Regions from separate parts of the Micromonospora sp. NPDC049900 genome, predicted to be linked through region 1. Evidence: riboswitches for the same ligand, from Rfam matches in the RefSeq annotation. Region 1 holds a riboswitch; the other holds the start of a gene.
What was found. A riboswitch is a leader RNA that binds a small molecule or an ion and turns the genes downstream of it on or off. The one in region 1 is predicted to bind cyclic di-AMP.

Region 1 (3,841 bases):
TACCGCGACTACGCGCACGTGGTGGTGGACGAGTCGCAGGACGTCTCACCGATGCAGTGGCGGATGATCGGCCGACGCGGTCGGCTGGCCTCGTGGACGGTGGTGGGTGACCCGGCGCAGACCGCGTGGACGGGAGATCCGCAGGAGCTGTCCCGGGCCCGGGACCAGGCGTTGGGACGCCGTCGACGGCACCGGTTCACGCTCACCACCAACTACCGCAACTCGGCGGAGATCTTCGCCGTGGCGGCGGCCGAGATCCGCCGGGCGTACCCGGACCTGGCCCTGCCCACCGCGGTCCGGACCACCGGGATCGACCCGGTGGAGCTGGTGGTGCCGGCGACGGAGTTGGAGACCAGCGTGCTGACCGCCGCGAGCACGCTGTTGGGCGAGGTCGAGGGCACCGTCGGGGTGATCACGCCGGTGCCGCGCCGGGACGAGGTCGCGGCCTGGCTGGGCGGGCTCGGCGGCGAGCGTCTCCAGGTGGTGACCAGCCTGGAGGCCAAGGGCATGGAGTACGACGGGGTGGTGCTGGTCGCCCCCGGCGAGATCCGTGCCGATCCCGGCTCCGGCGTGCGTACGCTCTACGTCGCCCTGTCCCGGGCCACCCAGCGGCTGACCACGGTCGACCTGACCGACTGAGCGCGCACATATAGCAATGTCGGCATAGCTCCGCCCCGGGTCGGACGCAGCGCGCAAGGTGTCTGCGTGGGCGCGGGCCACGACCACCACCACGCCGCGGTGTCGCACGCCGCACACCGCCACTCCGGCCGGCTGTGGGCGGCGTTCGTGCTGCTCACCACGCTGATGGTGGTGGAGGCGGTGACCGCCCTGCGGACCGGCTCGCTAGCCCTGCTCTCCGACGCCGGGCACATGTTCACCGACGTGCTCGGCATCGGGATGGCGCTCGCGGCTCTCACCGCCGCCCGGCGCGTGGACGCCCATCCGCAACGCACCTTCGGCCTCTATCGGTTGGAGGTGCTCGCCGCGTTGGCCAACGCGGTGCTGCTCGTCGGCGTCGCCGGTTACGTGCTGGTCGAGGCGGTACGCCGGTTCGGCGACCCGCCGCAGGTGCGGACCGGGCCGGTGCTGGTGGTGGCCACGCTCGGCCTGCTCGCCAACCTGGTCGCGTTCGCGCTGCTGCGTCCCGGGGCGCGGGAGAGCATCAACCTGCGCGGGGCGTACCTGGAGGTGCTGGCGGACCTGCTCGGCTCGCTGGGCGTGATCGCGGCGGCGGCGCTGACCGCGCTGACCGGATGGTGGTGGACGGACCCGCTGGTGGCGGTGGCGATCGGCGCGTTCATCCTGCCGCGCACCTGGCGTCTGGGCCGGGCGGCGGTCCGCATCCTGGTGCAGGCCGCCCCGGAGCACCTCCAGGTCACCGCCGTGCACGACCGGCTGGCCGCGGTGCCCGGCGTGGCCGACGTCCACGACCTGCACGTCTGGACGCTCACCTCCGGGATGGAGGTGGCCTCGGCCCACCTGGCCACGGCCGAGGGCGCCGAGGTCGGCGCGGTGCTCCGCGCGGCCCGGACGGCGCTGCGCGAGGACTTCGACATCACGCACGCGACGCTCCAGATCGAGCCCGCGACGAGTGCCGGTGCCTGCGGGACGGTGGAGTGGTAGCGGGACCAGTAGCGCGAAAGACAACAAAAATACCTTATGTCTGGTTTACTCGTGGTCAGGGGAACACCAGGAGTCACACCGGCTGCACGGTCCCCACCAGCACCGGTAGGCTCGGACCCGGTCTCCGCCAGGCGGCACTCGACGGTGCCGGCGGTGACCGCCGCCTAATCGCCCGCGAGGGCGAACCGGGGAACCATGTTCCAGGGGTGCATCCGCGTCCAGCGGTAGGGATCTTCCGTCCCGAACCCGTCAGCTAACCCGGTCGGCGGCTGACGGAAGGACATGTGCATGCCAGCAGTGGCAACCGTGAGACCGGCCGCCCGTACGGCGGCCCTGATCGCCGCGGGGCTCGCCCTCGCCCTGGGCGCCGCGCTCGCTCCGTTCAGCGCTGCCTCCGCGGCCCCCGGTGACGTCGGCGACGAGGGCGGCACACCGGCGCTACGCGCCCAGTTGGAGGCGGCCAGCAAGGGCTACCTCGACGCCAAGACCGCCCTGGACCGCTCGGTCGACCGGCAGAAGAAGCTCGCCGAGCAGCTCACCACGACCGAGGGCCAGCTCACCGAACGCAGCGCCAAGGTCGCCGAGATCGCCGCGCAGGCGTATCGCGGCGGTCGACTCGGTGCGGCGACGGCGCTGCTCAACAGCGGCTCCCCGGCCGGCTTCATGGACCGGGCGGCGGCACTGGACGCGGTGGCGGCCAACGAGGAACGCGCGCTGCGGGACCTGCGGGCCACCCGCGACGAGGTCGGCAGGACCAAGCAGGCCCTCGACGTCGAGGTGCAGGAGCAGCGCAAGCAGGTGGCCGTGATGGCCAAGCGCAAGGAGCAGGCCGAGCGCTCGCTGACCGTGGCCGAGGAACGCGCCGAGCGGGCCGAGCGGGCCGCGGCGCAGGAGCGGGCCAGCCGGACCCCGGCACGCAGCGGCGGTTCCAGCAGCCCCACGGCCAAGCCCGCGCCGCGCAACGCCAACGGCTCCTGGCCGGCCGAGTCGTGCAGCGTCAACGACCCCACCCCGGCCAACGGCTGCATCACCCCGCGCACCCTGCACGCGCTCAACCAGACCAAGGCGGCCGGCTTCACCAGGTACGTCTCCTGCTACCGCGCGGGCGGCTCGGGTGAGCACCCGAAGGGTCGGGCCTGCGACTTCGCGGCGCAGAAGAACGGCTTCGGCGGGGTCGCCACCGGCGGCGACCGGACGTACGGCAACAACCTGGCGGCGTTCTACGTCAACAACGCCGACCGTCTCGCCGTGCTCTACGTGATCTGGTACAAGCAGATCTGGCTGCCCAGCAGCGGCTGGCGCACGTACAGCGGCGCGCGTGGCGACCCGTCCAGCGACCACACCAACCACGTGCACCTGTCGGTGTACTGATCCACACGGCACGCCGGGTGGCCGCCCTCGTGAGGGACGGTCCACCCGGCGTCGTCGTTCCCGCACGCCGCCCCGGCCGTCCCGGACCGCCCCGCCCGTCGCCGCGCGCTCTCGGCCCACCTTGGTTACCGTCGACATCGAAGCGGACATTTCGTGGCGACCGGGAGGAACGGTTATGAGCGGACCGCAGTGGACCCAGTGCGACGGTGCGTCGTGAGCGCGCCGACCGGGCACGTGATGGTCTTCGCGCCGACGCCCCTGCTCACGGTCACGATCGACCAGCCCAACGACACGCCGGAACTGCACCTGCACCCCGGCGGCCAGGGGGTCTGGCAGGCCCGCATGGTGCTGTCGCACGGCATCGACGTGGTGCTCTGCACCGCCCTCGGCGGCGAGATCGGACAGGTGCTGGAGCCGTTGCTGGTCAGCGAGGGCGTCGACCTCAAGGTGGTGGCGCGCGACTCCGGCGGCAGCGGCGGGTACGTGCACGACCGTCGGGAGGGCACCCGGCAGGAGATCGTCGACGTGACCGGGCAGCCGCTGAGCCGACACGAGCTGGACGAGCTCTACAACCTGGCGCTCGGCGAGGGACTGCGGGCGGCGGTGAGCATCCTGAGCGGCCCGAACGACCCGTCGCTGGTCCCCGCCGACCTGTACCGGCGTTTCGCCGCCGACCTCGGCGCCAACGGCAGCCGGGTGGTGGTGGACCTCTGCGGCGACCACCTCAACGCCGTGCTGGACAGCGGGGTCTTCTTCGTCAAGGTCAGCCACGAGGAGCTGATCGCCGACGGTCGCGCAACCGACGACGACGAGGAGCAGCTCACCCGAGCGATGTACGACCTGCACG
Region 2 (3,841 bases), on a different contig from region 1:
GGGTCCTCGACGTGGGCGTTGTGCCCGAGACCGGGCAGCGTGACCACGGGCACGTCGTACGCCCGGAGTTGGGCGTCGGTGACCATCGCGTCGTGTTCGCCCCGGGCCAGCAGGACCGGTACGTCGATCGCCGCCAGCAGGGCGGCCAGGTCGGGTTCGCCGACGGCGAAGGCGGCCGGGTCCATGGCCAGCCGCCACCGCCCGTCCACCTGCCGCAGCCCGGCGTCCACCGCCGGTCGCTCCGGGCTGAGCAGCCCGGTCAGGCCGGACACACGCAGATGCCGCCGGGCCGCCTCGTCACGGGTGGTGAACCAGGTGACCGGCCGGGCGGCGAGATCGGCGGCGCGGGCCAGCTCCGCCGGGGACCACACCGCCTTGATGCCGAGGCCCACCACCGCGTCGACCGGCACGCCCCGATCGGCGGCGGCCAGCGCCAGCCCGACCACCCCGCCGAGCGAGTGTCCCAGTACGACGATCCGGTCGTCCGGGGCGAGGCTCTCCGCGACCCGGTCGGCGAGGGCGGTGAACGAGTACTCCGGCAGCGGCGACGCGCCGCCGTGACCGGCCAGGTCCGGGGCGGACCAACGGCCCGGCCACCGTTGTTCCAGCAGCGGCGCCCAGGGCAGCCACACGTCGCCGGTGGCACCCATCCCGTGCAGCAGCACCAGCACCGCCCGGCCGCCCGACTCCTCGCTCATGCGCGAAGTCTGCCACCCCGGACCCGGATGTAAGGAAGGGTCCCCTGCTATGCACCAGGCGATAGCAGGGGACCCTTCCTTACATCTCAGGAGGAGTAGCCGCGGGTCGCGGCCCAGTGGGCGAGGTCGATGGTGGTCATCCAGTACGAGTAGTACGAGGCGTCGGCCGAGTCGGCGATCTTGACCAGGCGACCGTCGTCCTCGTAGCCCACCACGGCGACGTAGTGGCCACCGGGGAAGGAGTGCCAGCCGCCGTCGGTGTCGGTGGCACTGCCGGCCACGTTCACCACGACACCGCGCCCGTCGGTGATCGCCTCCACCACGTCGGCCTGGAGCTGGTCCATCTGGGCCGGGGTGGCCGAACCGCCCCGCAGCATCGTGGTCGAGTACGGCTCGCCCTTGACGGTGGCGTTGAGCACCCGGGTGGTGTCCAGGGCCGAGTTGGTGCCGGCGTACGTGGTGCCGAGCTGCGCGGCCAGGGTGTCCTGGTCACGGTCGACACCGGCGGCGCTGAGCGCGTTGCGTACCGCGGCCGGACCGCAGTAGTAGCCGGTGGTCTGGGCCTGGAAGTCGTAGTCCAGGACCTTCCGGGCCGGCGGCTTCGGTGCGGCCTTCGCACTGCTGGCCACCGGCGAGGGGGCCGCCGAGGTGGTCTTCGGCGAGGGCGACGGCGACGGGGCGGCGCTGCTCGGGGCCGCGCTGCTGGGCGAGGTCGACGGGGTCGACTCCACCCGGGTGTCGGCGCGGGAGACCGCGGTGTCGCCACGCAACTCGGCGACGGCGGTCGTGGTGTGCGCGGTGGCCGGGGCGTCGGAGGTGTCGACGAGTACGGCACCGGCAGCGGTGGCCAGCGCCAGCGCGGCCGCCGAGGCGGCGACGACCTGGTAGGGGCGTTCGGTGGCCAGCCGACGTAGCTGGCGCGTGACGGTCTGCTTCACGGAGTCCTCCACGGGGGCTCAGGGAGGCACGGCGAACCGCTCCGGCGGTCAGCTCGACAGGACCTGTCGAGGACCACCCGAGTACGGGGACGACCGTGCGAGGGGCTGCGCCCGGGCTAGCGGGCGGGGGCGGTGGCCGCAGTCAGCTCGTGGCCGACGGCCCGGCGAGCGCGGGCACCGCGGTGCCGTGGAGGAACAAGGGGGGTACGACGAGGGGCTGCACGAGTGGAAAGCTCCTTCCGACACCGCCGACCGGGTTAGCTGACGGGTTCGGGCGGGAAGACGGCCCTACCGTGAGCCGAGGCTCGCGGATTCACCCCAGTGGTGCGGTGGGTCCCCGGTTCGTGAGACCACGATTAGGCGGGTCGATGCGGCGTCGCCTCCTGCGATCGGGTACCGCATCGGACGGGCCGACACTACTGGTCGGTCACTGCCCTGCCAACCCGCCCTGACCTGCGTAAACATGATCCAGATCGATAATTTTCGGGCGTTCGGTCATCGATGTCGCGCAACGGGACCGATGGCGATCGACGCAACGGGCGGTGACAAGGGGACCACCCGCAGACAATGTCTCCGGGCTTCGCGTCCCGTCTCGGTCGGATCCGGCTCCGGTGTCCGTTCCGGCGGAAGGTGTGACCGGGCTCACCCGATCCGGCCGGACTATCCGGCCGACGGTTCATCCCACGCGCGCCGGACGCCACCGCAGGACCGCCGCCGCCGGACGCGCGACGGTGGTGACGGCGGGCGCCGGGAGCGGATTCGGCCGCAGGCGCTGCGCGGCGGCGTACGCCTCGGCGGAGAGCACCCGGGCCGCTTCGCCGGCCAACTCGGCCTCCCGCCAGGCGGCCCGTTCCCGCTCGGCGGCGGCCCGGTACGCGGCCCGGTGGTTGTCCCGGACGACGCGGGCCAGGACGACCTCCTGGTCGACCTGGTGCAGTCGCGCGTCCCAGCCGGCCCGACGGGCCAGCACGTCGGTGAGCTGCCGCGCCGACAGGTCACCGCGCCAGTGCGCCTTCATCGCGGCGTGGTGCAGCCAGCGCTCCCGGGCGGCGTACTCACTGGCGGTGCGCGGGGTGCGGGGCGCGGGTAGCGCGGTGACCCCGGCGAGCCGCCGGGCCCGGCTCTCCGCCTCGTCGTAGGAGGCCCAGGACCGGTCGAGGGCGGTCTGAGCGGTGTGCCACGCCTCCCGACGCCGTGCCGCGTTCTGCGCGGCCCCGGCGGCGGCCACGGCCACCTCACCGGCGTAGCGGCGCAGGTCGGCCGCCTCGGCCTCGGCGGGGTCGTCGACCGGGCCGGTGTCGTCGCCGGTCGATTCGGGCCGGGCGACCATGGCGGTGAGCACGCCCAGCGCGAGCACGAGCAGCACCGACCAGATGGCGGCGGCCCGGGGCACCTCGATCAGGAACTGGTAGAGGACGGTCTTCTCCATGGCGGGACCTCGTGGGCTGTGGTGCGCTGACAGCGGGCCGCCGGACCCGGTCGCCGGTGGCGGGTGCCACGGGCCGGGCGGGGCGGTGGGGACGCATCGCGGGGGCAGTGGTCCCGGGAACACCGGGACGGGCTGCGGCGGAGTCGGTCGACGCGCCGCAGCGGGACGCGAGTGGTCAGGCGCCGGGTGGGGCGCGAGCACCGTGGGCGCCCGGTGGGACCACCGTCGGGGGCGGTGCCGCCGGACCCGCCACCGCCGTCACGGCGGGCCGGTACGCCTCCGGGCGGGCCTCGGACAGCAGCCCGGGCACGCCGGCCGGGTCGGCGTGGTCGACGGCCACAGTGGCGTCCGGCGTGATCACCTCGCCGGGCGACGTGGCGTGCCAGCCGGTGTGGGGCGCCTGCGCGAGGAGGGCGGCCGAGGCGAGCCCGTCGGCGGGGTGCCCGGCGGGGGCACCCGGAGCGGAGGTCGCCCAGGCGCCGAGGGTGAAGGCGGCGGCGACCGCGAACCCGGTCAGTAGCCGGGTCGCCCAGCGCGCCAGCCACCACAGGGGACGGGTGGGCGCGACGGGAGGCACGTCGTCAGGCTACCGCCAGCACCCTCCCACCGCATCGACCACGGGCGTGTCGGGTCGGCGACGCGCCGTCGGCGACACACGAAACAGCAGGTCACTGCGGTGACGAGCAGCCTCCACGGTGGACTCAGCGAGACGGGTCGTGGCGTGCGGTGGTGTGCGGCTCGTCCTCCGGCACGCGCTGCCTCGGCAGCCCGGCGGG

Region 2: another riboswitch for cyclic di-AMP. It lies ahead of ACIBMZ_RS05390 (C39 family peptidase); the one in region 1 lies ahead of ACIBMZ_RS13540 (coiled-coil domain-containing protein).

The regions. Positions count from the first base shown of each region.
Region 1 is NZ_JBITKM010000004.1:415,890-419,730, forward strand. It holds gene ACIBMZ_RS13530 (HelD family protein) at 1-639, shown strand, start outside; gene ACIBMZ_RS13535 (cation diffusion facilitator family transporter) at 706-1,623, shown strand; cyclic di-AMP (ydaO/yuaA leader) riboswitch at 1,775-1,907, shown strand; gene ACIBMZ_RS13540 (coiled-coil domain-containing protein) at 1,912-2,994, shown strand; gene ACIBMZ_RS13545 (PfkB family carbohydrate kinase) at 3,232-3,841, shown strand, end outside.
Region 2 is NZ_JBITKM010000002.1:192,295-196,135, forward strand. It holds gene ACIBMZ_RS05385 (alpha/beta fold hydrolase) at 1-698, opposite strand, end outside; gene ACIBMZ_RS05390 (C39 family peptidase) at 785-1,648, opposite strand; cyclic di-AMP (ydaO/yuaA leader) riboswitch at 1,868-2,009, opposite strand; gene ACIBMZ_RS05395 (hypothetical protein) at 2,313-3,065, opposite strand; gene ACIBMZ_RS05400 (hypothetical protein) at 3,241-3,642, opposite strand; gene ACIBMZ_RS05405 (acyltransferase family protein) at 3,767-3,841, opposite strand, start outside.